Aureimonas sp. SA4125: one gene and its partner. The protein of the gene in region 1 interacts with the protein of each later gene in a pairwise test. Links are inferred from orthologs where the notes say so. Each region holds a gene or a part of one and is shown on either strand. Other genes may lie near its edges. The genes, in order: rpe and eno.

Region 1 (15,743 bases):
GGCCTCCGGATCATCATGGCGACCGGCGACACCGAACGCACGGCGCGTGCCTTGGCCGTGCAACTCGGCATCGACGAGGTGCATGCGGGCCTTCTCCCGGAGGACAAGAAGGCACTGGTCGACGGCCTCAGGGCGCGCGGGTGCAGGGTCGCGGTCGCCGGCGACGGCGTCAACGATGCGCCGGCACTCGCCGCCGCCGATGTCGGCATCGCCATGGGCACCGGCGCCGACGTCGCGATGGAGAGCGCCGGCATCACGCTGGTCAAGGGCGACCTCAACGGCATCGTCCGCGCCCGCCGGCTTGCCGAAGCGACGATGGCGAATATCCGCCAGAATCTCTTCTTCGCCTTTGCCTACAACATGGTCGGCGTGCCGGTGGCGGCCGGCGCGCTCTATCCGGTCTTCGGCCTGCTCCTGTCGCCGATGCTGGCGGCGCTGGCGATGAGCCTGTCCTCGGTATCGGTCATCGGCAATGCGCTGCGGTTGCGGGCGGTGAAGCTGTAGCGCGGCACGAGAAGGCTCGCCATTCGTCTCCCCGCAGGGGCGACGATGGCCAGCGCGAAGCGGCGGCCGAATGAGGGAGCGGCGGTGGCTCTTGGTTGCCGCCTTGCAGCATGTGACGCTGCCGCACACTTTGACGCTTCGTCGTCCCGGCCTTGAGCCGGGATCCATTCCAAATCGTTAAACGAGATCGTGGAGGGCCTTTTCCTGCGCCGGTTTGGCGCGCGGCGCGGCCTCGGCATGGATCCCGGCTCAAGGCCGGGATGACGAAAGCGTCCGGGCAGCCGACACCGGGACAGAGAGCACTGCGCGGTTCCACCCCTGGCCTCCCCCTCTTCCCGACATCTTACAGCAACATCGCGTAGCGCAGCCCGTCATAGATGGCGGCGTGGATGTTGCGCGAGGAGACGGCATCGCCAAGGCGGACGAGGTGGAAGGCGGCGTCGGCCTTCGTGTTCGGCAACGGCCAGCGTTGGGCGAGGAGCGCGTCGTAATCGATGGCGCCGAGGTTCTTCGACAGGGGCTTCAGGGCGAAATAGAGCTCGTCCATCGGCACCGTTCCGTGCTCGACGACGACCTGGCGCACCTCGCGCTCCTCGCGGTTGCCAGGTGCCCAATCGCTGTCGAGCACGGCGACGAGGCCATTGCCGCGCCGCTTCACCGCTTTCAGCCGCTTCTGTATGGTGAGCCGCGTGCCGGTCTCGGCGAACGCCCGGGCGTAAGGGACATGGTTCATGCCGCCGACATCGCAGGCGAAATTGCGCTCGGGCGTGACGATTTCCAGCGGGATGCCGAGGCGCGCGATCATCTCTGCCGCCATCATGCCGGGATGGTTGCCGTTGTCGTCGTAGAGAAGGATCGGGCCGTCGGGCTTGAGCGTGCCGGCGAGGATATCCCAGCTCGACGTCAGGAGGTCGTCGCCCTCTTCCAGCGCCGGGTTCTGCGGCATGCCGCCGGTGGCGACAAAAACCATGTCGGGCGCCTCGGCCAGCACCTCCTCGGCCTCGGCGTAAACGTTGTAGCGGATTTCCGCCCCGAGCCGCTCGAGCTCGGCGAGGCGCCAGTCGACGATGCCGGCGAGCTCGCGTCGGCGCGGCAGGCGGGCGGCGAGCATGATCTGGCCGCCGGCCGAGCCGCTCGCCTCCAGCACGGTGACGCGGTGGCCGCGTTCGGCCGAAACGCGCGCCGCCTCGAGGCCGGCAGGGCCGGCGCCGATGACGACGACGCGCTTGCCCGGGTTCGGCGACCGCTGCAGCAGTTGCGGCATGGTCAGTTCGCGGCCCGTCGCGGCGTTGTGGATGCACAGCGCCCCGCCGCCCTCGTAGATCCGGTCGAGGCAGTAGGTGGCGCCGACGCAGGGACGGATCTCGTGCTCGCGGCCGGCGATGATCTTGCGCACGATATGCGGGTCGGCGATGTGCGCGCGGGTCATGCCGACCATGTCGAGCTTGCCCTCGGCGATGGCATGGCGGGCGGTGGCGACATCGGCGATGCGGGCGGCGTGGAAGACTGGATAGCGCGTCGCCGCACGCACCTCGCCCGCAAAGTCGAGATGCGGCGAAGCCGGCATGCCCTGGATCGGGATGACGTCGACGAGATCCTTGTCGTGGTCGAGATGGCCGCGAATGACATTCAGGAAGTCGATCTTGCCGGAAGCGACGAGACGGCGCGCGATCTCTATCCCGTCGGACTTCGAGAGGCCGATGTCCCAGGCCTCGTCGACGACCATGCGCGTGCCGACGATGAAGTCGGGGCCGACGGCCTTACGCACGGCGTCGACGATCATCCAGGTGAAGCGCAGCCGGTTGTCGAGCGAACCGCCGTGCTCGTCTGTCCGCCGGTTCGTTGCGGGCGACCAGAAGCTGTCGAGAAGGTGGCCATAGGCCTCGATCTCGACGCCGTCGAGGCCGGCGGCCTGCATGCGCTGCGCCGCCTCGCCGTAGTTCCTGGCGATGCGCTCGAGATCCCAGTCCTCGGCCTCCTTCGGAAAGGAGCGGTGTGCCGGCTCGCGTATCGGCGAGGCGGAGACGACCGGCAGCCAGTCGCCCTGCGTGCCCCCGGTACGCCGGCCGAGATGGGTGATCTGGATCATCACCGCCGCGCCATGGTCGTGGCACTCGTCGGCGAGGCGCTTCATGTAGGGGACGATCTCGTCCTTGTAGGCATGGAGATTGCCGAAGGCGGGCGGCGAGTCCGGCGAGACGACGGCCGATCCCGCCGTCATCGTCATGGCGATCCCGCCCTTGGCCTTCTCGACATGGTAGAGCCGGTAGCGGTCCTTCGGCATGCCGTCTTCGGAATAGGACGGCTCATGCGCGGTGGACATGATCCGGTTCCTCAGGGTGAGGTGGCGCAGCTGGAAGGGCTGCAGCAGCGGATCGCTGGTGGACGGCATCGAGATCGGCATGGAAAGGGACATGGGCACCTGCGCGAAGGGGAGCGATGCATCATGCGCCGCACGCCCCTGCCCGTCGATCCATCCAAGACGGATCTTGGCTTGTTCGCGACAGGTCCGCCTGGGACGCGTCAGGCGCGCCCGAGATGCTCCAGCAGCGCAGAGAAATCGCGACCCCGGCCACCCTCGGCGTCGAAGGCGGCATAGATGGCGCGCGCGTGCTCGCCGAGTTCGGCATGGGCGCCGCTCGCCCGCGCGGCATCGGCGGCAAGCGTCAGGTCCTTCAGCATGAGCTCGGTCGCAAAGCCCGGCCGATAGCCGTTGTCGGCGGGCGTCGTCGGCCCGACGCCGGGTGCCGGGCAGTAGCTGTTGAGCGACCAGCACGACCCCGACGACGTCGATGCCACGTCGAACATCGCCTGGCGCGACAGGCCGAGGCTGTCGGCGAGGTGAAACCCCTCGCAGACCGCGATCATCGAAATGCCGAGGATCATGTTGTTGCAGATCTTGGCCGCCTGCCCCGCGCCGGCTGCGCCACAATGCACGGCTTTCGCCCCCATGATGTCGAAGAGGGGCTGAGCCACCTCGAACGCCCCTTCCGCACCGCCAACCATGAAGGTCAGGGTTCCAGCCGCGGCGCCGCCGGTGCCGCCGGAGACCGGGGCGTCGAGCGAGATCAGATCGGCATCGACCGCCAGATCGTGCACGGCGCGGGCGCTTTCGACGTCGATGGTCGAGCAATCGACGAGAAGGGCACCGGGCCGGGCGGCCGCCACGATTTGCGCATGCACGTCGCGCACGATGGCGCCGTTCGGCAGCATGGTGAAAATGGCCTCGGCGCCCTGCACCGCCGCGCCGATCGTGGCCGCCGGCGCGACGCCGTCGACCGAAACGCCCGCAGTGTCGAAGCCCGTCACGGCGTGGCCTGCCGCCGCCAGGTTTGCCGCCATCGGCGCGCCCATATTGCCAAGGCCGATAAAGCCGATTTTCATGAATCCCTCTCCCGCAGAGCCCTGTCGGCCTTGCGCGATCATCGCCGTGACCTGGGAAGGGAGCAAGTCCTCGCGGTCGCAACAGCGATGATGGACCGGATATCGTCGGGCCTGGCTCCATGAACATGGTGGTGGCGACGATCAGGGCGATGGCGCGGAAACCGTGCGTGGACAGCGCTTTCCGCGGAGGGGGCATGGGCGCGGAACAAAAGATCTGGCATGGGCAGAAGATGTCGTCCGCGGCCCTGAGTACCGGGCCGCTGAGAACCAGCAAATTGCAAGACATTCATACGGTCCGCCACCGCCCCCTCCCACAATTGGGGAGTTGAGACGATGCGGGAGTCTGACACGGCCGCCGGGAAACGTCAGGCCGCGACGGATTCTCCCGTATGCGAGGCCATCCAGGGAGCAAACTCCGCCGCCTCGATCGGCCGGGCGAAGAAATAACCCTGCGCCTCCTCGCAGGACATGTCGCGCAGAAGCTCGGCCGTTTCCTCCGCCTCGACGCCCTCGGCAACCACCGCAGTCCGAGATCGCGTGAGAGCGCGATCATCGCACCCACGAGCTTTCGCGCGCGGTCATCCAAACTCACATCCCGGATAAACGACTGGTCGATCTTCACGACATGCATCGGCAGGCGTTGCAGATAGGCAAGACTGCTGTAGCCGGTGCCGAAATCGTCGATGGCGAGGCGCACGCCGAGAAGCGCCAAGGCGTTCAGCTGCTGCAAGGCAAGGCCGGTATCCTTCATGACGGCGCTTTCCGTCATCTCCAGTTCGATATCCTCAGGCGCGATCTCGTGCTGCAACAGGATCCGGCCGACCCGATCGGCGAAATCCGCCTCCTGGAGGTTGGCCGCTGAAATATTAAGCGAGAGGGTGAGGTTCAGCCCCTGCCGACGCCAGGCGGCCAGCTGCCGGGCCGCGGTATCGACCACCCAGGCGGTCAAGGCGCGGGCATGAGTCGAACGCTCGACGGTCGGGATGAACTCTCCGGGCGGGATGTTGCCGAGGGTCGGATGGGTCCAGCGCAGCAGCGCCTCGGCCCCGACACAGGCACCGTGGGCGAGATCGACCCGCGGCTGGAACACCAGGCGAAGCTGCGACGGATCGGCGAGAGCCGCGTCGAAGTCTTGGAGGAGCTGGAAACGGCGGCGATGCACCGCATCGCTCTCCAACGAGTAGACGCTGACCGGCGCGCCCGTGGCGCGCGCCTCCAGGGCGGCACTGTGCAATCCCCGCAGGAGATCTTCGGCACTGCCAGCACCCGGCGTGAAAGGCGCGACGCCAATAACGGTGGTGGCGATGAAGCGGAAGCAGGAAAGCGACTGGGTTTCCATCACGCCGGCAGCGGCGGTCCGAAGATAGTCGCACAGTTGGGTCCCCGCCGGCGCCAGGAAGGCGAACTGGGTCGCCGAGACATGATAGGCGATGCGTCCCCTGCCCAGTTTTTCCCGGGTCAGGTCCGCCGCATACTTCACCATGCGATCGACATGGGAATAGCCCATGACGCGGGAAAAGTGGTTGAGCTCAGCCATCTCCGCCAGGTCGACCAGCACCGCCAGGCGCTGGACGCCCGGCTCAGCATGGGCGAGATCCTCCAGATCTTCGACGAACTGCAGCCGGTTGGGCAGACCGCTGGTCGGGTCGATTCGGCCGAAGGCGTAATGCAGTTCGAACTGCGCCATCGCCATGGCGGCGAGATCATGGAGCGCCGTCATCTCGGCTGCGCTGGCCGTCCGCGGTTCGGAGCCGAGCACGCACAGGGTGCCAAGGGCATGGCCGTCGCGGGTCAGCAGCGGCACGCCGGCGTAGAAGCGAATGCCGCGGCGCACCAGTTCGCCGCCTCGAAAGATCGTATCGGTGGCCAGATCGGAGATGACGAGAGAATCGGTCGTCTCGGCCACCAGCGAGCACGGAGACTCGCCGTGGAGCGCCCATGACGGGTCGATTCCGATGCACGACTTGAACCACTGACGATCGTTGTCAACCAGGGTGATCGCGGCAAACGGCAGTCCGAACAGCAAGCTGGCCGTTCGCGTGATCCGATCGAAACTCTCGCTGGGGGGCGCACCGACGAGGTTCATCTCACGAAGCGAAGAAAGACGCAGCCCCTCGGAAATTCTTGGCACGCAGGCATTCTCCATTCCGCAGCCCAGACCGGAGCGGCGATTTCGCAAAGGATCTGAAATTGCTCTCAGACACCGAGTGAATTACTCCCTCACCATCTATATTCTCTTTATATCGGTCAGAAATAAGCGCTCATTGAGCCATTTTAATTCATCGTCGGCGATCCGTACGAAAACGCACAATATAGCAAGCAGTCATCGAAGCAAAACGCCGCCACGGCCCGACCGTGACCACGCTCAATCGTTCCCGTCGCCGCCATTTGGGCATTTTCTATTCGGCCAGCAGGGCCCGTGCGGTGATGAGACGCATGATCTCGTTGGTGCCCTCGAGGATCTGGTGGACGCGCAGGTCGCGAACGATCTTCTCGATACCGAAATCGGCGAGGTAGCCGTAGCCGCCATGTAGTTGCAGGGCCTGGTTGGCGACGTCGAAGGCGGCGTCGGTGACGAAGCGCTTGGCCATGGCGCAGAATTTCGTCGCGTCCGGCGCCTTGGTGTCGAGCTTCCAGGCCGCCTGGCGCAGGAAGATGCGAGAGGCCTGCAGCGCCGTTTCCATGTCGGCGAGGCGAAACTGCAGCGCCTGGAAGTCGGCAAGCTTCTGGCCGAAGGCGGAGCGATCCTTCAGGTAGCGGACCGACTTGTCGAGCGTCGCCTGGGCCGCGCCGAGGGCGCAGGCGGAAATGCTGAGCCGGCCGCCGTCGAGGCCCTGCATGGCGTAGGCAAAGCCCCTGCCCGGCTCGCCGAGAAGGTTCGTCGCCGGCACGCGGCAGGCGTCGAAGCGCACCTCGGCCGTCGGCTGGGCGATCCAGCCCATCTTGCGCTCCTCAGCGCCGAAGGAGAGGCCGGGCGTTCCCTTGTCGACGAGGATGGCGGAAATGCCTTTTGAGCCCGGCTCGCCGGTACGCGCCATCACAAGGTAGAGGTCGGAAAAGCCGGCACCCGAGATGAAGCTCTTCGTGCCGTCGAGGACAAGATCGTCGCCGTCGCGCCGGGCCGTCATGCGCAGCGCCGCGGCGTCCGACCCCGAGCCGGGCTCGGTCAGGCAGTAGCTGGCGACGCATTCCATTGTCGCCAGGCCCGGTAGACGTTCGGCCCGCTGCGCCGGGCTGCCGAAGACATCGATCATGCCCGCGACCATGTTGTGGATCGACAGGAAGGCCGAAACCGAGGGACAGCCATAGGACAGGCCCTCGAAGATCAGCGTCGCATCGAGCCGCGACAGGCCTGTGCCGAAATCGTCGCGCACCGTGATCGCCGCCATGCCGAGGGCGCCGAGTTCGGCGAGCACCTCGACCGGAAGGGCCTTCTCCTCTTCCCAGGCCTGCGCCTGCGGCGCCATCCGCGTCACCGCAAAATCCCGCGCGAGGTCGAAGATCTGCGTCTGCTCGTCGGTCAGCGCGAAATCCATGAAGCCCTCCCCGGGCGATCTTGCCGGCGGACTTCCTAGGCGGTGTGGACAAAGGGGATTCCCAAATCACCTGCTGACTGATTCAAGGCTGCTCTTTGCGGAGGGCGGTGTTGGTTCGAGGTTTGATGTCGGATGCGGAATGGGCCTTCTTCGAGCCGTTCGTGGTCGAGAAGGGTCCGAGGCGAGGTAGACGGCCTCGCGATCATCGGTTGGTGCTCGACGGGGTCTTCTGGATCGCCCGAACGGGGACGGCGTGGCGTGATCTACACAGCGATTTCGGAGCCTGGAACTCCGTCTATCGCCAGTTCCGGCGCTGGACGCAGGCGGGGCTCTGGGACGTGATACTGGAGGCGCTGAATGAGATCGGCACGGGTCATGACAGCGTTCAAATGATCGATTCTACCATTATCCGCGCCCATCAGCACGCCGCCGGCGCGCTAAAAAAAGGGATCAGGACCAAAGTCTTGGCCGCTCTCGTGGTGGCTTCTCGACCAAGATCCATCTCCGCAGCAATGCTCGAGGCCTCCCTGTCGCTATCACGCTGAGCGGCGGTCAGGTCTCCGATATGAAAGGCTATGCGCCGGTCATGGACCAGCCCGGTCCCAAGCCCTGTGTCCTGCTCGCCGACAAGGGATACGACGCCGACTTCATCCTTGCCGACCTCAAGGCCAGAGGCGTTGCCGCGGTCATCCCCGCAAAGCGAAACCGCAAGGTCCAACCCGTCATTGACGGATACATTTACGGCCTGAGAAACCTCGTCGAGCGCTGCTTCTCAAAGCTGAAACACAGTCGGCGGCTGGCCACGCGATACGACAAGACCGCAGACAGCTTTCTCGGCTTCGTTCTCGTGGCATCCATCCGATTGTGGATCAGACACTTTGTCCACACTGCCTAGTCTTTGCCGCGTCGCCTATGGCACAGGTCTAGACACAGGGCGGGGGGACGACAATGCGACATTGGCGGGGGAGACGGGGTTGAGCGCAGACGATCTGGCGGCGGCCGGCCCCTTCGACGAGGCCGACCGCGCGGCGGTCTATCGCGCCATCGCCACGCGGCGCGACATCAGAAGCGAGTTTCTCCCGGGGCCGGTGGATCCGGCAGCGCTCGCGCGCATCCTCGGTGCGGCGCATCAGGCGCCCTCGGTCGGCTTCATGCAGCCGTGGAATTTTCTGTTGCTGCACAGCCTTGAGACGCGGGCTCGCGTCCACGCCGCTTTTGCCCGCGCCAATGCAGAAGCCGCAGACCTCTTCGACGGCGAGAGCCAGGCGCTCTATCGGCAGCTGAAGCTCGAGGGCATCCTGAAGGCGCCTTTGAACATCTGCGTCACCTGCGACCGGGAGCGTGGCGGCACCGTCCTCGGGCGCACGCACAACCGCGAGATGGACCTCTATTCGACCGTCTGCGCGGTCCAGAATCTCTGGCTGGCGGCACGGGCAAAAGGCATTGGAGTCGGCTGGGTTTCGATCTACCACGAGCCGGACCTGCGGGAGATCCTGAAGATTCCGCCGGCCGTCGCCATCGTCGCCTATCTCTGCGTTGGCCATGTCGAGCGCCAGCATGCCGGGCCGGAGCTGGCGGCAAAGGGCTGGCGGCAGCGGCTGCCGTTGGAAGAGCTGGTATTCGAGGAGCGGTGGGGGCAGAGGCCCTGACAGGCATGGTAAAGCGCTTCTTCTCCCCTCCGGAGAGAAGTGGCCGGCAGGCCGATGAGGGGCGCCGAAGGCGGCGATGCTGAAGGACCCTCGTCCGGCAACACCGCCGCCACAAATTCGATGCGCGCATCCATCGCATTGCTCTCGCGCCACCCCATCGACCGGTCCTCCCAGCCAACAAAGTGTCACCCATCCATCCGGGCTGAAATGCCACCACTCTATCAGGGCAGGACATGCCGCGACCTTCTCCCTGCAGGGGAGAAGAAGCAGCGTTGGCGTCTCGCCCGCCTCTCCCCCTACGCCGCGCGCGCCACCCCGTCCCGCACGCTGTCGCGGATCGCTGTGATGTTCGCCTTGTAGTGCTCGGGCGTGCCGCCCTTGAAGATGGCCGAGCCGGCGACGAGGACGTTGGCGCCGGCGGCGACGACGAGCGGCGCGGTCTCGGGCGTGACGCCGCCGTCGATCTCGATGTCGATCGGCCGATCGCCGATCATCGCCTTCACCCTGGCCACCTTGTCGACGACCGAGGGGATGAAGGCCTGGCCGCCGAAGCCCGGGTTGACGGTCATCAGGAGGATGAGGTCGAGACGGTCGAGGACGTATTCGATGACGCTTTCCGGCGTCGACGGATTCAGCGAGACGCCCGCCTTCTTGCCGAGCGCCCGAATCGCCTGCAGCGAGCGGTCGAGATGTTTTGTCGCCTCGGCATGCACGGTGATGATGTCGCAGCCGGCGTCGGCGAAGGCCTCGAGGTAGAGGTCGCACGGCTCGATCATCAAATGGCAGTCGAAGACCTTTGCCGACGACGCCCTGATCGCCTTCACGATCGGCGGGCCGAAGGTGATGTTGGGGACGAAATGGCCGTCCATCACGTCGAGATGGATCCAGTCGGCGCCGGCCTTGTCGACGGCCCCGACTTCCGCACCGAGGCGGGAGAAATCCGCCGAGAGGATCGAGGGGGCGATGATCAGGCTCATGACGAGGTCCCTTTCAGACTTGTGCGGCCGACGTCGCGGCCGGAGATTGAGGGCAGGCTCAGGCCGCCGTCCCCGCCGGGCCCGGCTTCAGGTCGAAGACACGGCTGGCGGCGATATCGACCGCCTCGATCCGCGATAGCTGCTCTGCCCCGAGCGGTCCATCGATGGTTTCGAACAGGCGGTTCGCCTGGCGAAGCCGCGCCCGGTCGAGGGCGTTGCGGATCGAGCGGGCGTTGGCGAAATGCGGCTGCACCCGGCGGTGCTCGATATAGCGCGCCAGGGTCTCCCGCGCCTCGTCGCTGAGGGTATAGTTCTGCCTTTCCAGCATGCCCTCGGAAATCTGCAGGAGTTCGCCGTCGGAATAGTCGGGAAAATCGATGTGGTGGGCGACGCGCGAGCGAAAACCCGGATTGGACTCGAAGAACTTGTCCATCCGGTCGGCATAACCGGCAAGGATCACCACAAGGTCGTCGCGCTGGTTCTCCATGACCTGGAGCAGGATCTCGATCGCCTCCTGGCCGTAGTCGCGTTCGTTGTCAGGGCGATAGAGGTAATAGGCCTCGTCGATGAAGAGGACGCCGCCCATCGCCTTCTTCAGGATCTCCTTCGTCTTCGGCGCGGTATGGCCGATATACTGGCCGACGAGGTCGTCGCGGGTGACCGAGACGAGATGTCCCTTGCGGATATAGCCGAGGCGGTGAAGGAGGTCGGCCATCTTCAGCGCCACCGTGGTCTTGCCGGTGCCGGGATTGCCGGTGAAGCTCATATGCAGCGTCGGCGTCTCGTGCGCGAGGCCCATCGCCTTGCGGGCACGCTCGACGAGGAGCAGCGCCGCGGTCTCCTTGATGCGCTTCTTCACCGGCTTCAGGCCGACCAGCGTGCGGTCGAGTTCGTCCAGCACGTCGCCGACGCCCGCCTCCTCGTATTCGCGGCGCAGGTCGACGGTGAGCGGCGGGGCAGTTTCGGGTTCGAGTGTCGTGCTCATGCTGGCTCCTTCATCGAAGAACATGGCGCCATTCTTCTCTCCAGTGGGGAGAAAGTGGCCGCGACGCGGCCGGATGAGAGGACCGCGCGTCGGTAAATGCCGCGGCTTGCTCCGGTTTCGCCGTCGCGAAAGCGGGAGCCCCTCTTCCCGCTCGCGAGACTGTCGAGAGGCGCGACCTTCTCCCCGGAGGGGAGAAGAAAGCTCGCGGCGAAGGCTACGGCAAAGATCGTGTCGAACGTGGTCGGTGGGCCGCCGGGAGGAAAACGGCCCACCGACCGGCCGGACGGAGCCGCGCTCAGGAGGAATAGCGCTCGCTCTCCGGCAGGTCGACCGAATAGCCCTCGGTCGAGTAGCGGATGGTCCGGCCTTCGGCCTCCTGGCGGCGGAGGCGGAAGCCGGGCTCGGTCGCCGGGCGATTGACGATGAAGGAGAGCTTCACCGATTCCCAGCCATGGGTGGAATCGAAGGCCGACATGCGGATATAGCGATTGCCGTAGACTTTGCGACACTCGTTCAGTTCCATCATCACGCCGGCCGCGTCCGGCACGTCGAACATCGGGTGGCCCCACATGTCCCAGTAGGTGTTGCGCGGGTGCGGATCGTCGGTGAACTCGATGTTCACCGCCCAGCCATTGTCGATGCAGTACTGCGCCTGCGCGGCGATCTGGGTGTCGGTGAGGTCGGGCAGGAAGGAAAAGGCGCCTTGGGTGATGCGCATGACAGAATTCCTCTCGGGTCGAACGCCGTCGCCACGCGAGGGCGATCGGTCGCTGGATGGGATCTTGCGCCGGGCGAAGTCCGCCCGGCAGGCGATGGCTCAGGTCAGGCGGCGGCGGTGGCCGTGACCTGGTAGTCCGGCGCGTCGGTCGAGGCGTAGTTGAAGGTGACGTCCTTCCAGGTATCCAGCGCCTGGCGCAGCGGCGCGCAGGTCTTGGCCGCCGTGGCGAGGATTTCCGGGCCCTCGTTGACGATGTCGCGGCCCTCGTTGCGGGCGAGCACCATGCATTCCAGCGCGACGCGGTTGGCGGTGGCGCCCGCCGCGATGCCCATGGGATGACCGATCGTGCCGCCGCCGAACTGCAGCACCGTGTCCTCGCCGAGAAGGTCGAGCAGCTGGTGCATCTGGCCGCAATGAATGCCGCCGGAAGCAACCGGCATCATCTTGTTCAGGGACGCCCAGGGCTGGTCGAAGAAGATGCCGTTCTGGAGGTTCTGCGGCGTGAACTCGTCGCGACAGATGTCGTAATAGCCCTTCGTCGTCGCTGGATCGCCCTCGAGCTTGCCGACGACGGTGCCGGCATGGATGTGGTCGACGCCGGCGAGCCGCGACCACTTGGCGATGCAGCGGAAGGAGACGCCGTGGATCTTCTGGCGCGTATAGGTCGAGTGGCCGGCGCGGTGGAGATGCAGGATCATGTTGTTGCGCCGCGCCCATTTCGCCATGGACTGCATCGCCGTCCAGCCGATGACGAGGTCGATCATGATGATGGTCGAGCCGAGTGACTTGGCGAACTCGGCGCGCTCGTACATGTCCTCCATGGTCGCGGCGGTGACGTTCAGATAGGTTCCCTTGATCTCGCCGGTCGCGGCCTGCGCCTTGTTCACCGCCTCCATGCAGTAGAGAAAGCGCTCGCGCCAATCCATGAAGGGCTGGCTGTTGATGTTCTCGTCGTCCTTGGTGAAGTCGAGCCCGCCCTTCAGCGCCTCGTAGACGACGCGGCCGTAGTTCCGGCCGGAGAGGCCGAGCTTCGGCTTGACGGTCGCGCCGAGCAGCGGCCGGCCGAACTTGTCGAGACGCTCGCGCTCGACGACGATGCCGGTGGCCGGGCCCTGGAAGGTCTTGATGTAGGCCGTCGGCAGCCGCATGTCCTCGAGCCGCAGCGCCTTCAGCGGCTTGAAGCCGAAGACGTTGCCGATGATCGATGCCGTCAGGTTGGCGATCGAGCCGTTCTCGAAGAGGTCGAGATCGTAGGCGATATAGGCGAAGTAGCTGCCCTCGGCATTCGGCACCGCGTCGACGCGGTAGGCCTTGGCCCGGTATTTCTCGGCGGCCGTCAGGCGGTCCGTCCAGACGACGGTCCAGGTCGCGGTCGAGGATTCGCCGGCGACGGCGGCGGCCGCCTCGATCGGATCGACGCCGTCCTGCGGCGTGATCCGGAAGCAGGCGATGATGTCGGTGTCCTTCGGCTCGTAGTCGGGCTCCCAGTAGCCCATCTTCTTGTATTCCATGACGCCGGACTTGTAGCGGTCCTTGCCGGTGACGGTCTGCGACTTCTCTTGCATGTCCATTCTCCCAAATATCCGTTGCGTGACGTGTCGAAAATTCAGCAGTGTTTTAGTAAGCCGGCTTACTATCGACCTACATCCCGCCTTGGTTGGCCGGCGGTTTTGTGCCGCCGGCCCGTTCGGCGGCCTACTCGGCCGCCTCTCGCAGCGCGATCTTCGGCGCCAGCTCGCCCGAGGCGTAGCGGGCCGCCATGTCGTCGAGCGAGATCGGCTTGATCCGCGCCGCCTTGCCGGCGGTGCCGAACTGCTCGTAGCGCTCGATGCACAGCTTGCGCAGCGCATCCATGGCCGGGGTCAGGAACTTGCGCGGATCGAACTCCTGCGGCTTCTCCATCGCCACGCGGCGGAACTGCCCGGTCATGGCCATGCGGCAGTCGGTGTCGATGTTGACCTTGCGCACGCCATGCCGGATCCCGCGGATGATCTCCTCGATCGGCACGCCCCAGGTCTGGGGCATTGCGCCGCCGTAGCGGTTGATGATGTCCTGCAGTTCCTGCGGCACCGAGGAGGAGCCGTGCATCACGAGATGCGTGTTCGGCAGCTTGCGGTGGATCTCCTCGATGATGCCCATGGCGAGGATCTCGCCATCCGGCTGCCGCGTGAACTTGTAGGCGCCGTGCGAGGTGCCCATGGCAATGGCGAGAGCGTCGACGCCCGTGCGCCGCACGAACTCGACCGCCTGGTCGGGATCGGTCAGAAGCTGGTCGTGGCTGAGGACGCCCTCCGCCCCGTGGCCGTCCTCGGCCTCGCCCTGGCCGCTCTCGAGCGAGCCCAGCACGCCGAGCTCGCCCTCGACCGAGGCGCCGACCCAGTGCGCCATGTGCGTCACCCGTTCGGTGATGCCGGCATTGTATTCGAAGTCGGCGGGCGTCTTGGCGTCGGCCTTCAGCGAGCCGTCCATCATCACCGAGGTGAAGCCGTGCCGGATCGCCGTCAGGCAGGTCGCCTCGTCATTGCCATGGTCCTGGTGGATGCAGACGGGAATGGTCGGGTGGATCTCGACCAGCGCGTCCATCATCTTCGACAGCATGATGTCGTGGGCGTAGGTGCGGGCCCCGCGCGAGGCCTGCAGAATGACCGGGGCGTCGCAGGCCGAGGCCGCCTGCATGATGGCGAGGCCCTGCTCCATATTGTTGATGTTGAAGGCCGGGACGCCGTAGTCGTGCTCGGCGGCGTCGTCGAGAAGCTGGCGCAGCGTGATCTTGGCCATGGGCAGGTCTCCTAGTCGGCCGACGCGGCGAGCGTCGACTGGGTCTTGAGGATGTCGATGCCGGGCAGGTCGCGGCCTTCCAGCCATTCGAGGAAGGCGCCGCCGGCGGTCGACAGATAGGTGAAATCATCGGAAGCGCCGGCCGCGTTCAGCGCCGCGACGGTGTCCCCGCCCCCCGCGACCGTCACGAGCTTGCCGGCCTTGGTGAGCCGCGCCGCCTCCTGCGCCACGGCGTTCGTCGCGGCGTTGAAGGGCTCGATCTCGAAGGCCCCGAGCGGGCCGTTCCAGAGGAGAGTCGAGCAGGTGGCGAGTGCCGCGACGATCTCGGCGACCGTCTTCGGCCCGACATCGAGCGCCATCGCGTCGGATGGGATGGCATCGACGCCGACGGTCTCGTTCGCGGCGTTCGCCTTGAACTCGCGGGCGACGACGACGTCGACCGGGAGGTGCAGCTGGCAGCCGGATTCCGCCGCCATCGCCATGACCTTCTCCGCCGTCTCCATCGCATCGGCCTCGTAGAGCGACTTGCCGACATCGTTGCCGAGGGCGGCGAGGAAGGTGTTGGCCATGCCGCCGCCGATGACGAGATGGTCCATCTTCGGCACCAGGAATTCCAGAACCCCGATCTTCGACGACACTTTCGCGCCGCCGACGAGCGCGGCCACCGGCCGCTTCGGCCGGTCGAGCGCGGCCTCCAGTGCCTTGACCTCGGCCATCAGCGAAGGCCCTGCATAGGCCGGCAGGATCGTCGCCAGCTGGTGGGTCGAGGCATGCGCCCGGTGGGCACAGGAAAAGGCGTCATTGACGTAGAGGTCGCCCCCGACCGAAAGGCGCAGGGCAAAGCTCCGGTCGTTCTCCTCCTCGCCCTTGTGGAAGCGCAGGTTTTCGAGGACGGCGATCTCGCCATCCTTCAGGCTGCCGACGACCCTCTCGGCCTCCGGCCCGACGCAGTCCGAGGCGAACTGCACCGGACGGCCAAGGATATCGCCCAGCTTCTCGGCGACCGGTCCCAGCGTGAAGGCCATGTTGCGCTCGCCCTTGGGGCGGCCGAGATGGCTGAGCACCACGACCTTCGCCCCGCGGTCGGCAAGGCCTGCGACAGTCGGCGCGAAGCGCTCGAGGCGCGTCGCGTCGGTGATCACGCCGTCCTTCATCGGCACGTTCACGTCGGCGCGGATCAGCACCGTCTTGCCCCGGACGTCGACGCCCTCG
Region 2 (15,837 bases), 1.9 Mb from region 1 along the record:
GCTGCGCCGTCTGGCCCTGCGGGAAGTTCGACATCGGATCGGCGGGCGGCGCGACCTGCGTCACCTTGATCAGGAGCTTCGACTGACCGTCCGCGGCATCGGCCGTAGCGACGAGGCCGGAGACCCCGGAGAAGAGGGCGCGGACGCCATCGGCGCCGATCTCGGAGACGCCGCTGCGCCGTGTTACGGCATTGACCGTCTGCTTCGGCAGGGCCTCGCTGGCCGCCAGCGCGTCGAGCGTTTCGCCGGCGTCCAGACGCTTCTTCAGATCTTCGACCTTCACGCCGAGAAGCCGCCGGGTCTCTTCGGCCTTCCAGTCGCCAACGACCTGATCCTTCACCTCGGCCAGCGGCCGGTCATGCGCCTCGTCGATCCTGGTCACGTCGAAGAAGACGAACCCGGTCGAGCCGACGGTGACCGGCGTGTTCTCGACGCCGACATCGCTCTCGAAGGCGACCTTCAGAATCTCTTGCTGTTCCGGCAGATCGGGGACGGTGCTGCCTTCCGGCGTCTGGCCGGCCAGCGAGATGGCGGGAATCGTCTTCACCTCGAGCCCGGCCTCCTTGGCGGACTCGGCGAGGTCGGCGCCGCCGCCGCGGGCATTGTCGTAGGCATCATAGGCCGCACGGACCTTTTCGCTCGCGGCCTGCAGCGATATGTCTCTCCGGATGTCCTCCTGGACCTCCGCGAGCGGCTTCTTGATTTCGGGCTGGATCTCGGTGACGCGCAGGAGGACGGGACCAAAGGTACCATCGACGACGTCCGATACCGCGTTGGCACCGAGCGCGAAGGCGGCGTCGGCGATGGCCGGCACCGGGATCGCGGCCTTCGTCAGAAGGCCGAGCTCCGTGTCGGCGACACTGCGGCCGCTCGCCGTGGCGAGGTCGTCGAACGTCTTGCCGGCGGCCAGCGATACCTTGGCAGCTTCTGCTGCAGGTCGGTCGGGATAGACGATCTGCTGGATCCGCCGCTGTTCGGGTGTCGTGAATTTCTGGCTGTCGGCGTCGTAGGCCGCCTTGATCTCGGCCTCTGTCACGGCAGCCGGGTCGGCGATCGCCTCGGGCGTCAGGGTGGCATAGGCGATGCTGCGGTACTCGGGCGCCGCATAGCGCTGCTTGTTGGTGTCGAAATAGGTCTGCAGGACGTCGTCGGCGGGCTCGGCGATCGGCTGCACCGCGGCGGGCGCGATCGTCAGATAGTCCGCTGTGCGCCGCTCGCCGTTGTAAAGGCCAAAGGCCTGCTTCACGAGTTCGGGGGCCGTCGCGCCCTCGGAGATCGCATCGACGATCTGGCTGCGCACGGCCGCTTGCTCGCGGTTGCGGATGAAGTCGTTTTCCCGCATCCCGACATTGGCCAGGAGATCGCGGAAGTTCGTGCGCGAGAACCGGCCGGCCTGGTCGTGGAAGGACGGGTCGTCGGCGATCAGCCGGGCCAGACGCTCTTCCGAGAGGCCGAGACCGATCTCGCGGCCCTGCTCTTCGAGGACGGCCTCGGCGACGAGCTGGCTGAGGACACGCTGGTCGATGCCGTTCGCGATGGCTTCCTCGCGCGTCGGCCGTCGTTGCAGTTCCTGCGACAGCTGCACTTCGGCCTGACGGTAGGCCAGGCGGTAGTCCTCCGTCGTCACTTCGCTCTCGCCGGCCGTGATGACCGTATTGGACGAGCTGCCGGTGAAGAACTCGGAGAAGCCGGTGACGACGAAAGCGATGATGATAAGACCGAGCAGCAGTTTTGCCACCCCGCCGGAAACGCTCTTGCGAAGGCTGTTCATCATCGATCGGATTCTCCCGCAGACGTCCGCGCGGCGCGAGCGTCTTCATGTCCGCGATTTCAGCTCCATGGTCGCCACGAACGACCGAGGGAGGCCCCGCCGGTGGACGCGTCGGCAGGCTTCACGCTCTATTAGGAAAATGCTGTGCCGGCGCGCAAGTCGGCACCATGATTGATTTCGCGTTTCTCCGCCGCTAGGCAGGCGCAGCGGGGGCGCCGATACGCTTGTTGGAGGATAGAATGGGCAATCGTGCGCTGATCGCAGGCAATTGGAAAATGAACGGCGACAGAGCCGCTCTGGCCGAACTCGGCCGGATCGTCGAAGCACAGGCGGCGCTTGCGGCCCGCTGCGACATGCTGATCTGTCCGCCCGCGACGCTGATCTCGCAAGCCATCGAGGTCGCCGGCAAGGCGGTGGCGATCGGTGGGCAGGACTGCCATTCCGGCGTCTCCGGCGCCCATACCGGCGATATCGCCGCCGAGATGCTCGCCGATCTCGGGGCCAGTCATGTTCTTGTCGGGCATTCGGAACGGCGCGCGGACCATGGCGAGAGCGACGAGATCGTCCGCGGGAAGGCTCTTGCCGCCTGGCGCGCCGGCCTCGTCGCGGTGATCTGCATCGGCGAGACGGAAGACGAGCGCGGCGCCGGCAGGACGCTCGACGTCATCGCCCGCCAGCTCGCGCTCTCGCTCCCGGATGACGTGACGGCGCGGTCGACGGTCGTCGCCTACGAGCCGGTCTGGGCGATCGGGACGGGGAAGACAGCGACAGTCGCCGATGTGGAGGAGGTCCACGGCTTCATCCGCAACACCTTGAACGATCGCTTCGGGCCGGAGATTGGCGTTGCCGTGCGCATCCTCTATGGTGGCTCGGTCAAGCCGTCGAATGCGGCCGAACTTCTCGGCGCCCGCAATGTCGACGGGGCGCTGGTTGGCGGGGCGAGCTTGAAGGCTGCCGATTTCATCGCGATATGCCAGAGCGTGCCGTCGCCCTGAACGCCGTTTGATGCGAAAGCGTTTGGAATAAGTCGAACCCTCCTATAGAAGGCGCGCGTCTCCTCAAAAGTCGTGTGCGAAGCTGATCATGGATACAGTCCTTATTATCATTCATCTGATGATCGTCGTTGCGCTCATCGTCGTCGTGCTGTTGCAGCGCTCGGAGGGCGGGGCGCTCGGCATCGGCGGCGGCGGCGGCGGCCTGATGACGGCGCGTGGCGCCGCGAACGCGTTGACGCGAACGACCGCCATTCTCGCCGGCCTGTTCTTCATCACGTCGCTCGCTCTCGGACTGACGGCCCGTTATGGATCGCAGCCGACCGACATCCTCGACCGCCTGCCGGCGTCGGAGGCTGGCACGGCAGGTGCGGCTGGAGCGGCAGGCGCCGCCAGCGGCAACCTGCTCGACCAGCTCGGCGGCGTACCGACGGACGATGGGGCCGCACCGACGACGCCGGCTGCACCGGACGCCGTCACGCCGACGACCGAAGCGCCTGCATCCGGGGCAGCCGATGCGCCGTCCGCGACACCGGGTGCTGAGACGCCTGCGGTTGGAGCCGACGCGCCCGCTGCGGCGCCGGCGGCACCGAGCGACTTGCCAGCGACGGCGCCGGCCGGCACGGCACCGGTCACCGGCGCCTCGCCGGTGGTGCAGCCGGAAGCGACGGCGCCGGACGCCGCGGTTCCGGATGCGGCCACGTCGCCCGCGGAAACGCCGTCGCCGGATGCCGCTCCTGCCGAACTGGCGCCGTCCGCACCGGCGACAGGCAATGGCGGCTCGGGTGACGCGACGTCCCCCGCAACGTCGCCGGCCGGGCAGGCGAGGCCGGTCCAGTAGGGCCGGACCCGAGCGACAGGTAACCAGCAGGGCGCTCCAAGCGCCCTGTTTCATTTTGCGGCCGGATACGGACTGGCCGAATCGACCCACAGCAGTTAACTGGAAGCCCCATGGCGCGATATATCTTCATCACCGGCGGCGTGGTCTCATCCCTTGGAAAAGGCATCGCTTCGGCGGCCCTCGGGGCTCTCCTGCAGGCACGCGGCTACCGCGTGCGCCTGCGCAAGCTCGATCCCTATCTGAACGTCGATCCGGGCACGATGAGCCCGACGCAGCATGGCGAGGTCTTCGTCACCGATGACGGCGCGGAGACCGACCTCGACCTCGGCCATTACGAGCGCTTTACCGGCCGTCCGGCCAACCGGCAGGACAACATCACCACCGGGCGGATCTACAAGGACATCATCGCCCGCGAGCGGCGCGGCGACTATCTCGGCGCGACGGTCCAGGTCATTCCTCACGTCACCGACGCGATCAAGGATTTCGTCCTCGACGGCAACGAGGAGTTCGACTTCGTCCTCTGCGAGATCGGTGGCACGGTCGGCGACATCGAGGCCATGCCGTTCATGGAGGCGATCCGCCAGCTCGGCAACGATCTGCCCCGCAACGGTGCGATCTACATCCACCTGACGCTGATGCCCTATATCGCCACCGCCGGCGAGCTGAAGACCAAGCCGACGCAGCATTCGGTGAAGGAGCTGCGCTCGATCGGCATCCAGCCCGACATCCTTCTCGTGCGCGCCGACCGGCCGATCCCGGTCGAGGAGCGTCGCAAGATGAGCCTCTTCTGCAATGTCCGCGAGAGCGCGGTGATCCAGGCGCTGGACGTGGCGACGATCTACGACGTGCCGATCGCCTACCATCACGAGGGCCTCGATACCGAGGTTCTCGCCGCCTTCGGGATCGATCCGGCGCCCAAGCCCAAGCTCGATCGCTGGAAGCAGATCTCGCTCGGCATCCACAATCCCGAGGGCGAGGTCACCATCGCCATCGTCGGAAAGTACACCGGCCTCAAGGATGCGTACAAATCGCTGACCGAGGCCCTGCAGCACGGTGGCATTGCCAACAAGGTGCGCGTGAAGCTCGACTGGATCTCCTCCGAGGTCTTCGAGGCCGAGGACCCGACGCCCTATCTCGACCGCGTGAACGGAATCCTTGTTCCCGGCGGCTTCGGCGAGCGCGGTGCCGAGGGCAAGATACTGGCGGCGAAATTCGCCCGCGAACATGCCGTGCCGTATTTCGGCATCTGTTTCGGCATGCAGATGGCCGTCATCGAGGCCGCGCGGTCGCTGGCCGGCATCGCGGACGCCGATTCGACCGAGTTCGGCCCGACGAACGAACCGCTGGTCGGCCTGATGACCGAATGGATGCGCGGCAACGAGCTGGAGCAGCGGGCGCGCGAAGGCGATCTCGGCGGCACGATGCGGCTCGGCTCATATCACGCCGATCTCGCACCGGGATCCCGCATCGCCGAGATCTACGGCGCGACCGACATCACCGAACGCCATCGCCACCGCTACGAGGTGAACCGCGCCTACCGCGAGCGCCTGGAAGCGGCCGGCATGATCTTCGCCGGCATGTCGCCGGACGGCCTGCTGCCGGAGACGGTCGAGTTTCCCGACCATCCCTGGTTCATCGGCGTGCAGTATCACCCGGAGCTGAAGTCGCGCCCCTTCGAGCCGCACCCGCTGTTCCGAAGCTTCATCGCCGCGGCACTGGAGCAGTCGCGGCTGGTCTGACGGATCGTCGCGAAGTGCCGTGTCGCGGGCCAACGGCAACGCTTTTTCTTCTCCCCTCCAGCGAGACGGGAGCGGGGAGCGGGCCGCAAGACCCGCCATTGCACACTGAAGAGCTGTCGCGTCGTCGCCTCCGGCCCCCCTCATCGACCTGCCGGTCATTTCTCTCCGGTGGGGAGAAGAAGCAGCCGACACGTGCGCATCTGCGTGAGTCGCTGGGCCGCGGGGCCAGCGGCCGGGTGCGAGGCTGGAAAAAGAGGTTGCGCAGATGAACGGCGAGAGAGCTCAGACGCAGGGGGCCGGTCCTCCGGCTCGTCGCATCGACCACATCGTCATGCCCGTCACTTCGCTGGATGCTTCGCGCACCTTCTTCGACACCCTCGGCTTTACCGTCGCCCCAAACGCCGCGCATCCCTTCGGGACCGAAAACGCCTGCGTCTTCTTCGCCGACGGCACCTATCTGGAGCCGCTCGCTATCGGCGATCCCGCGGCCTATGCCGAAGCCGGGCAGGGCGGCGCCGTCTTCGTCTCTCGCGATGGCGCCTTCCGGTTCCGGCGCGGCGCGCCGGGCTTTTCCGGCATCGCCTTCGCATCGGACGATGCCGAGGCGGACTGGCGCGCCTTTCGGGCCTCCGGACTTGCCGACGGCGACGTCTTCCAGTTCGCGCGAATATTCGAGGCGCCAGATGGCGCAAGGCGCGAGCTCGGGTTTCGTCTCGCCTTCGCGAACGACCGGCGGGTGCCCGACCTCTTCTTTTTCTGCTGCCAGGCTTTGGCGAGGCCGGGCGATCGATCGGCGCTGACGGTCCATGCCAATGGCGTGACCGGCATGGCGCGGCTCGTCCTCTCGGAGCCACACCCTGCCGATTTCGTCGCGCTGCTGCAGGCGGCCAGTGGCCATACCCCTGTGGCGAGAGAGGATGACCAGACCGGTCTCGGCGCGGCGAACGTCCAGTTCGAGGTGCTGATGCGGTCGACGCTCGCCGAACGCTACGGTGCCATTCGGGGCGCCGAGCGTGGCCTGCGCCTCGAGGGCGTGGTTCTGACGGTTCCCGCGACCGGTCCGGTCGAGGAGCGGGCGCGGCAGGCGGGTATGAGCTTTCGGCACAAGGACGAGCGTCTCGTCATCCCGCTCGCGGACGCAGGCGGCCCCTTCCTTGCCTTCGAGGCCGCGGCCTGACCGCTAGCCCGCGGAATTTCGCGAAACGAGTTCAATCCGTCGCAGGTCTGGTCTAAGAGGCTTCCAACGCGTCAGCAGAGGAGTGGGCCATGACCGCGATCATCGACATCATCGGACGGGAAATTCTGGACAGCCGGGGCAATCCGACGGTCGAGGTCGACGTCATCCTCGAAGACGGCTCCATGGGCCGCGCCGCCGTTCCTTCAGGCGCCTCGACCGGCGCGCACGAGGCGATGGAACTGCGTGACGGAGACGAGCGCTACATGGGCAAGGGCGTGCTCGCCGCGGTCGATGCCGTCAACGGCGAGATCTTCGAGGCGCTGGGCGGTCTCGAGGCCGAGAGCCAGATGCGCATCGACCAGATCCTGATCGAGCTCGACGGCACCGCCAACAAGAGCCGGCTCGGCGCCAACGCCATCCTCGGCGTCTCGCTCGCGGTCGCCAAGGCCGCGGCCGATTCCTCGGGCCTGCCGCTCTACCGCTACGTCGGCGGCGCGTCGGCGCATCTCCTGCCGGTGCCGATGATGAACATCATCAACGGCGGCGCCCACGCCGACAACCCGATCGACTTCCAGGAATTCATGATCATGCCCGTCGGCGCCGAGACCTTCTCGGAAGGGCTGCGGATGGGCGCGGAAGTCTTCCACACGCTGAAGAAGATGCTGAAGAATGCCGGCCACAACACCAATGTCGGCGACGAGGGCGGTTTCGCGCCCAATCTCGGCTCCGCCAAGGAAGCCCTCGACTTCGTGATGCAGGCGATCGACACGGCCGGCTACAAGGCGGGCGAGGACATCTTCCTCGCGCTCGATCCGGCCTCGACCGAGTTCTTCAAGGACGGCGTCTATGATCTGGCCGGCGAAGGCCGCAAGCTGTCGCCCACCGAGATGGCCGCCTATTACGGCGAGCTGGCCGCCGCCTACCCGATCATCTCGATCGAGGACGGCATGGCCGAGGACGACTGGGATGGCTGGAAGGCCCTGACCGAGCAGATCGGCGCTTCCTGCCAGCTGGTCGGCGACGATCTGTTCGTCACCAATTCCGACCGGCTTCGCCGCGGGATCGAGCTCGGCGTCGCAAATTCGATCCTGGTCAAGGTCAACCAGATCGGCACCCTGACCGAGACGCTCGATGCCGTCAGCGTCGCCCACCGTGCCGGCTACACCGCGGTGATGTCGCACCGCTCCGGCGAGACCGAGGATTCGACCATCGCCGACCTCGCCGTCGCCACGAACTGCGGACAGATCAAGACCGGCTCGCTCGCCCGCTCGGACCGGCTGGCGAAATACAACCAGCTCCTGCGCATCGAGGAAGAACTCGGCGACCAGGCGGCCTATGCCGGTCGCTCGATCCTGCGCCGTCGCTGAACGGCGGGAGACGCTGGCATCAGCCTCTCGATTGTGAGGGCCGGGGGAGCATCATCGGCCTGACTTGATCTCCCTCGCACGAAGCGGGGGAGATCCAGAGTAAGCGGCACGGAGGTCGGCCACACCATCACACTCGGCAGTCAGGATTCTCCCGGATGCTTTCTTCCTCGACCAGATTCACTCCACACGCGCTCTTTCGTCGCCAAACACCCGTGACCGCCCGAAAATCCATTCCCGCCAGGTCAGCCGGTCGCCATAACGCTGCAACGAGCTGCTGCTCTCGAGTTCGCCGAACTGGACGTAATTGACGATCGCGACAAAGCCTATGCCGCCGAGCGTGTTACCCAGGAAGACCGGCAGGATGAACTGCGGCCACAGGGCCCAGAACGAGGTTTCGCCCCGGAAGGCGAGGAAGAAGACCTCGACGGACGACGTGACGACGTGGAAGAAGCCGCCGACGCCGATAAAATACATCAGCATCCAGACGATGGTGATGCGGGCCATGGTGTCGCGCGCGGCATGGATCAACCAGACCATCGAGGCGACGACTCCGCCGGCGATCAGGGCCTTCGAGAAGAGCCCCAGCCACGATGTCCCGAGCGCATGGTGTCCCATCTCCACGGCGACATTCAGGGCATCCGTCTCAAGCACCTCGGCGTAGGCGACGATGGCCGCGTCGATCATCGCGCCGATCATGTTGGCGGCAAACACCACCAGCCATAGGCGAAGCAGATTGGCCAGGCTGGCCAGCTTGGTGAGAACCAGAGCCACGGGCGTCAGCGTGTTTTCGGTGAAGAGCTGGTAGCGGCCGATGACGATGACGATGAAACCGATGGGATAGAGAAGATTGCCGAGAATGCCGGGGCTCGCCTCTCCGGCATGATGGGTGAAGATGACTTTTGCCAGGAAGGTCAGGCCGAGCGCCAGCCCGGCCGCAAGCCCACTCCAGAACAGGAACTTGCTCGACGCCGCGAGCTCGTGATCGGCAGTGCCAAGGACACGCGCGAAGATCTCCTCGAAGGCGAAATAATCCGACAGCGTCTCGCCGGTATCGGGCGGTCTTCGCAACGGCAAAGCGGGTGCCTCGATCGCAGCTGTCGCTTCGGACCGGAAGGCGTCATCGTGAGGATTGGGCATCGGCAGGCGCCTTGAATGATGTCGCCGCTCGGGATTCGGCGCCGTCGTCAAAAGAGCGGTTCAACGCATGCGAAGTTCCCCGGGCGCTTCCCGTCGCGACGACGCGACAGGCTTAACCCGGCCTTAAAGCTCCGCTGGCAACATGGCGGGATGGAGAGACCGATGCGCACCAGACAGCACAGAAACTCGAAGATGGGCCGCCTGATCGTGCCCGCGATCACGCTGAGCTTCCTTGCCTATTTCGCCTTCCACGCGCAGAGCGGAAAATATGGCATCGGTTCGAAGGATATCCTGACGGCCGACCTCGCGGCGGGGACAGCGCGCTACGAGAAGCTCCTCGAGCGGCGCGAGAAGCTCGAACGCCGCGTCCAGCTACTCCACGACGGCACGCTCGAGCGCGACATGATCGACGAGAGTGCCCGTCGGCTCTTGGGCTATACTGCCCCGGACGAAGTCACCATCATGCGGTCCTTCGCTAAGTAACCAGTAATAGGTTAAAATTGCTGCGAAGCAGCATTTTAACTGAAATCTGGTGTATTTCTGTGCGTCGCTTGCTCTGCTCTCGTGCCCGCATATACTCCGGCAAAATTTGCATCCAGCCGGGTGCATTGCTGATCGGAGGGCGCGATGGCGACCATCAAGCAGAAGAAGTTCGTCGAGGCCGCAGACGCTGCCGCTCCTGACGGCGCGGCAGAAGTCGTGCGCACCCTCGAACAATTCGATGCGCCGGCGCCGAGCGAGTTCTCGCGCGAGGAGGAGCTGACCGCCTATCGCGACATGCTGCTCATCCGGCGATTCGAGGAAAAGGCCGGCCAGCTCTACGGCATGGGCTTCATCGGCGGCTTCTGCCATCTCTACATCGGCCAGGAAGCGGTCGTCGTCGGCATGCAGATGGCGCTGAAGGAAGGCGACCAGGTCATCACCGGCTATCGTGACCATGGTCACATGCTGGCGACCGGCATGGAATCGCGCGGCGTCATGGCCGAGCTCACCGGACGCCGCGGCGGCTATTCGCGCGGCAAGGGCGGCTCGATGCACATGTTCTCCAAGGAGAAGAAGTTCTACGGCGGCCACGGCATCGTCGGGGCGCAGGTGTCGATCGGCACCGGCCTGGCCTTCGCCAACCGCTACAACGGCAACGACTCGATCTCGCTCACCTATTTCGGCGACGGCGCTTCCAACCAGGGCCAGGTCTACGAGAGCTTCAACATGGCCTCGCTGTGGAAGCTGCCGGTCGTCTACATCATCGAGAACAACCGCTACGCCATGGGCACATCGGTCAGCCGCGCCTCGGCCGAGACGAATTTCGCCCATCGCGGCCTGTCCTTCAAGATTCCGGGCATCCAGGTCGACGGCATGGACGTGCGCGCCGTCAAGGCCGCCGGCGACCTGGCCGCGGCGCACTGTCGCTCGGGCGCAGGTCCCATTATCCTCGAAATGATGACCTACCGCTACCGCGGCCATTCCATGTCCGATCCGGCGAAATACCGGTCGCGCGACGAGGTGCAGAAGATGCGCTCGGACCACGACCCGATCGAACAGGTGAAGCAGCGGCTGATCGAGGCGCACGGTCTGTCCGACGACGAGCTGAAGGCGATGGACAAGAACGTCCGCGACATCGTCGCCGATGCCGCCGATTACGCCCAGAACGACCGCGAGCCCGATCCGTCCGAGCTGTGGACCGATATTTACGCCGACATCGCGCCCCAGGCGACGAAGTAGAGGAACCGGGCACATGCCGACCAATATTCTGATGCCCGCTTTGTCTCCGACGATGGAGGAGGGCACGCTCTCGAAATGGCTGAAGCAGGAAGGCGACAGCGTTGCCGCCGGCGATGTCATCGCCGAGATCGAGACCGACAAGGCGACCATGGAAGTCGAGGCCGTCGACGAGGGCACGATCGGCAAGATCGTCGTTCCCGCCGGCACCGAAGGCGTGAAGGTGAATGCCGTCATCGCCATCCTGCTCGCCGAAGGCGAGGACGCCGCGGCGATGGATGGCGCCTCTGCTACACCTGCAGCTGGCCCTAGGGAGGAGCCAACCCAGGACGCACCGACCAAGCCTGCACCGTCCGAAGCTTCCGGCGAAAAGGCCCAGTCGGAATCGGAGGGCACGAAGGTGCCTGCCGCCGCCAGGGCCAATCCCGAGCCCGACGACAGCGCGCCGGACTATCCGGCCGGCACGGAAATGGTGACGACCACCGTGCGCGAGGCACTGCGCGACGCCATGGCCGAGGAGATGCGCCGCGAGGACGCGGTGTTCCTGATGGGCGAGGAAGTCGCGGAATACCAGGGCGCCTACAAGATCAGCCAGGGCCTCCTGGAAGAGTTCGGCCCGCGCCGCGTCGTCGACACGCCGATCACCGAGCACGGCTTTGCCGGCCTCGGCGTCGGTGCGGCCTTCGCCGGCCTTCGGCCGATCGTCGAGTTCATGACCTTCAACTTCGCCATGCAGGCGATCGACCAGATCATCAACTCCGCCGCCAAGACGCTCTACATGGCCGGCGGCCAGATGGGCTGCCCGATCGTGTTCCGCGGCCCGAACGGCGCCGCCGCGCGCGTCGGCGCCCAGCACAGCCAGGACTTCACCGCCTGGTACGGCCAGATCCCCGGCCTCAAGGTCGTCACGCCCTATTCGGCGGCCGATGCCAAGGGCCTCCTGAAATCGGCGATCCGCGACCCGAACCCGGTCGTCTTCCTCGAGAACGAGATTCTCTACGGCCAGAGCTTCGAGGTGCCGAAGGGCGACGACTGGACCGTGCCGATCGGCAAGGCGCGCATCCACCGCAAGGGTCGCGACGTCACCATCGTCTCCTTCTCGATCGGCATGACCTACGCGATCGCCGCCGCCGAGGAACTGGCGAAGGACGGCATCGACTGCGAGATCATCGATCTCCGGACGATCCGGCCGATGGACATCGAGACGGTGGTGCGGTCCGTCCAGAAGACCAACCGCTGCGTCACCGTCGAGCAGGGCTGGCCGCAGTCCTCGATCGGCTCGCATATCGCTTCCGAGCTGATGGAACGCGCCTTCGACCATCTCGACGCGCCGGTTCTCAAGGTCACCGGCAAGGACGTGCCGATGCCCTATGCCGCCAACTTGGAAAAGCTGGCGCTGCCGACCGTCCAGGACGTCATCGATGCGGTGAAAGCCGTCTGCTACCGCGATTAAGGGAAGAGCCCGATGCCGATCAATGTGACGATGCCGGCCCTTTCCCCGACGATGGAGGAGGGCACCCTCGCGAAATGGCTGGTCAAGGAGGGCGACAAGGTCTCCTCGGGTGACGTCATCGCCGAGATCGAGACCGACAAGGCGACGATGGAGGTCGAGGCCGTCGACGAGGGCACGGTCACGAAGATCCTCGTCGCCGCCGGCACCGAGGGCGTGAAGGTCAATGCCGTGATCGCCATCCTCACGGCCGAAGGCGAGGATGCGTCGGCTGCCGAGGGCGCCATCGCGGCCGATCCGAAGGCCGACGACGCCGCGACCGCTCCGGAGGCGGAAGCGGCCCCTGCCGCCAAGCCGGCCGAGCCTGCCGCTGCACCGCGGGAAAAGCCGGTGGCCGCGGATGCCGGCAAGGGCGGACGCGTAATCGCCTCGCCGCTCGCCAAGCGCATCGCCAGGGACGCCGGTGTCGACCTCGGCTCGATGACAGGCTCCGGCCCGCATGGGCGGATCATCAAGGCCGATGTCGAGGCCGCCGCCAAGGCTGGCCCCGCTCCGAAGGCGGAGGGAGCCCCGAAGACTGACGCCCCGAAGGCGGAAGTTGCCGCCCCGGCCGCGGCAGGCGCCGCCGCGCCGAAGGGGCAGAGCGACGAGCAGATCAAAAAGCTCTTCGCCGAAGGCTCGTACGAGTCGATCCCGCATGACGGCATGCGCAAGACCATCGCCAAGCGCCTTGTCGAGGCGAAGACCACGATCCCGCATTTCTACCTGACGATCGATTGCGAGCTCGACGCGCTGCTGGCGCTCCGGGCCCAGCTGAATGCCGCCGCCCCGGTGACGAAGACCGACAAGGGCGACAAGCCGGCCTACAAGCTCTCCGTCAACGACATGATCATCAAGGCGCATGCGCTGGCGCTGAAGGCCGTGCCGGCGGCCAACGTCTCGTGGACGGAGACCGCCATGCTGAAGCATGGGAACGTCGACGTCGGCGTCGCCGTGTCGATCGAGGGCGGGCTGATCACGCCGATCATCCGCAGAGCCGACGAGAAGACGCTGTCGGCGATCTCGAACGAGGTCAAGGACATGGCCGGCCGGGCCCGCGCCCGCAAGCTGAAGCCCGAGGAGTATCAGGGCGGCACGACGGCGGTGTCCAATCTCGGCATGTTTGGGGTCAAGGATTTTGCCGCGGTGATCAACCCGCCGCATGCGACGATCCTCGCCGTCGGTGCCGGCGAGCCGCGGGCCGTGGTGAAGAACGGCGCCGTCGTCGTCGCCACCGTGATGTCGGTGACGCTTTCCACCGATCACCGGGCGGTCGACGGCGCGCTCGGTGCCGAGCTGATGGCGGCGTTCAAGCAGTACATCGAGAGCCCGATGGGCATGCTGGTTTAGGAACGCGGCGATGAAGACCGTCCTTTGCTTTGGCGACTCGCTGACCTGGGGCTACGATCCGGCGACGGCGGGCCGGCATTCCTACGCCGACCGCTGGCCTTCCGTGCTGGCCCAGGGGCTCGGGCCCGACGTCGCCGTGATCGCCGAGGGACTGAACGGGCGCACGACCTGCTTCGACGACCACTCCTCGCTGGCCGAGCGCAATGGCGTGAAGACGCTGGCGACGCTTCTCGCCACGCACGAGCCGCTCGATCTCGTGATCCTCTTCCTCGGCACGAACGACTTGAAGCGCCACACCGGCGGCGGACGGGTGTTCGAGGCGCGCATCGGCATGGAGCGGCTCGTCGAGATCGTGCGGCTTTACCCCTATCATCTCGGCCATCCCGTGCCGCGGATCCTCATCGTCGCGCCGCCGCATTTCGTCGCGACGGAAGAGCCGGATTTTGCCCTGCTGTTCGGTCACGCCATTGAGAATTCGCAGGAATTCGGTACGGCCTATGCGCTCGTCGCCGACGAGTATGGCTGTGACGTCTTCGACGCCTCCGAGATTGCCGAGTGTTCGCCGCTCGACGGCATCCATCTCGACCCCACGAACACACGCCGCATCGGCGAGGCGCTCGTCGGGAGCGTGCAGGCGATCCTCGCCCGGCCCTGAGCCCTGACCGACGGGCCGCTTGCATGAGCGCCTGAAAGACCCCGGAAATAGAGACGGCAAGGACGAACCCGATGGCCGACATCTACGACATCCTCATCATCGGCGGTGGACCCGGCGGCTATGTCGCGGCCATCCGCGCCGCGCAGCTCGGTTTCAAGACGGCGGTCGTCGAACGCGAGCATCTCGGCGGCATCTGCCTGAACTGGGGCTGCATCCCGACCAAGGCGCTCCTGCGCTCGGCCGAAGTCTTCCATTATGCCGAGCACGCCACGAACTATGGCCTGAAGATCGCCAAGCCCGATTTCGACATCGCCGACGTGGTGAAGCGCTCGCGCGGCATCTCGGCCCAGCTGAATGGCGGCGTCGGTTTCCTGTTGAAGAAGAACAAGGTCGACGTCATCTGGGGCGAGGCAAAGATCACCAAGGCGGGGAAGGGCGGTCCGGTCGAGGTCTCCGTCGGCAAGATGCAAAAGCCGGTGGTCGAGCCGCAGAACCCGGTGCCGAAGGGCACGCTCGGCGAGGGCAGCTACAGGGCCAAGCATGTGATCGTCGCCACGGGCGCCCGGCCAAGGGTGCTGCCGGGAATCGAGCCGGACGGCGAGCGGATCTGGACCTATTTCGAGGCGATGAAGCCGAAAGTGATGCCGAAATCGCTGATCGTCATGGGATCGGGCGCCATCGGCATCGAATTCGCCTCCTTCTACCGCACCATGGGCGCCGAGGTGACGGTGGTCGAACTGCTGCCGCAGATCATGCCGGTCGAGGATGCCGAGATCGCGGCTGTCGCCCGCAAGCAGTTGGAGAAGCAGGGACTGAAAATCCTGACCGACACGAAGGTCACGAAGGTCACGAAATCAGGCGAGGGCGTGACCGTCGAAGCCGAAGCCAAGGACGGCGCCAAGCTGACGCTGACGGCCGAACGGCTGATCTCGGCCATCGGCGTCCAGGGCAATTGCGAGGGGCTGGGGCTCGAGGACGTCGGCGTCGTGATCGAACGCGGCCTCGTCAAGATCGACGCCTATGGCAAGACGAATGTCGAGGGCATCTACGCCATCGGCGACGTCGCCGGCGCGCCGATGCTGGCACACAAGGCCGAACACGAAGGCACGATCTGCGTTGAGAAGATCAAGGGCCTCGACGCCCATCCGATGAAGAAGGAACAGATCCCCGGCTGCACCTATTGCCAGCCGCAGGTCGCCTCGGTCGGACTGACGGAAGCCAAGGCAAGAGAAGCCGGGCGCGAGATCAAGGTCGGGCGCTTCAAATTCCAGGCCAACGGCAAGGCCATCGCGCTCGGCGAGCCGGAAGGCCTCGTCAAGACGATCTTCGATGCCAAGTCCGGAGAACTCCTCGGCGCCCACATGGTCGGCGCGGAAGTCACCGAGCTTATCCAGGGTTTCGTCATCGCGATGGGCCTCGAAACGACCGAGGAGGAGTTGATGCACACTGTCTTCCCGCATCCGACGCTGTCGGAAATGATGCATGAGAGCGTGCTCGATGCTTACGGGCGTGTCATCCACATGTAGTCCGGCAACGCCGACCCTTCGTGGAGACGGCCTACTGACCCCAGAGCCTGATTTGTTCCATCTCGACGCTCAAA

What was found.
Region 2: the proteins of rpe (region 1) and eno interact in binary tests that used the Escherichia coli proteins (3 or more experiments, as listed by UniProt). The link is inferred for Aureimonas sp. SA4125 from one-to-one orthologs.

The regions. Positions count from the first base shown.
Region 1 is NZ_AP025032.1:444,156-459,898, reverse strand. What follows is about bases 8,211-10,943. They hold rpe (ribulose-phosphate 3-epimerase), read right to left. Parts: upstream 10,051-10,943; coding sequence 9,370-10,050; downstream 8,211-9,369. Other genes in these bases: cbbX (CbbX protein), read right to left, coding at 10,109-10,943; bluB (5,6-dimethylbenzimidazole synthase), read left to right, coding at 8,399-9,073. Also shown: Sa4125_RS02120 (heavy metal translocating P-type ATPase), read left to right, coding at 1-504; Sa4125_RS02115 (NADH:flavin oxidoreductase), read right to left, coding at 848-2,896; mmsB (3-hydroxyisobutyrate dehydrogenase), read right to left, coding at 3,028-3,888; Sa4125_RS02100 (acyl-CoA dehydrogenase family protein), read right to left, coding at 6,288-7,424; more of cbbX, read right to left, coding at 10,944-11,035; Sa4125_RS02075 (ribulose bisphosphate carboxylase small subunit), read right to left, coding at 11,331-11,753; Sa4125_RS02070 (form I ribulose bisphosphate carboxylase large subunit), read right to left, coding at 11,858-13,318; fba (class II fructose-bisphosphate aldolase), read right to left, coding at 13,449-14,531; Sa4125_RS02060 (phosphoglycerate kinase), read right to left, coding at 14,543-15,743. UniProt on the Escherichia coli protein: Catalyzes the reversible epimerization of D-ribulose 5-phosphate to D-xylulose 5-phosphate.
Region 2 is NZ_AP025032.1:2,385,471-2,401,307, reverse strand. What follows is about bases 5,922-8,748. They hold eno (phosphopyruvate hydratase), read left to right. Parts: upstream 5,922-6,609; coding sequence 6,610-7,887; downstream 7,888-8,748. Other genes in these bases: Sa4125_RS11090 (formate/nitrite transporter family protein), read right to left, coding at 8,065-8,748; Sa4125_RS11100 (VOC family protein), read left to right, coding at 5,922-6,520. Outside these bases: Sa4125_RS11120 (SurA N-terminal domain-containing protein), read right to left, coding at 1-1,774; tpiA (triose-phosphate isomerase), read left to right, coding at 2,011-2,766; Sa4125_RS11105 (CTP synthase), read left to right, coding at 3,715-5,343; more of Sa4125_RS11100, read left to right, coding at 5,609-5,921; more of Sa4125_RS11090, read right to left, coding at 8,749-8,961; Sa4125_RS11085 (septum formation initiator family protein), read left to right, coding at 9,187-9,507; pdhA (pyruvate dehydrogenase (acetyl-transferring) E1 component subunit alpha), read left to right, coding at 9,802-10,746; Sa4125_RS11075 (pyruvate dehydrogenase complex E1 component subunit beta), read left to right, coding at 10,760-12,196; Sa4125_RS11070 (pyruvate dehydrogenase complex dihydrolipoamide acetyltransferase), read left to right, coding at 12,209-13,582; Sa4125_RS11065 (SGNH/GDSL hydrolase family protein), read left to right, coding at 13,593-14,237; lpdA (dihydrolipoyl dehydrogenase), read left to right, coding at 14,309-15,763. UniProt on the Escherichia coli protein: Catalyzes the reversible conversion of 2-phosphoglycerate (2-PG) into phosphoenolpyruvate (PEP). It is essential for the degradation of carbohydrates via glycolysis.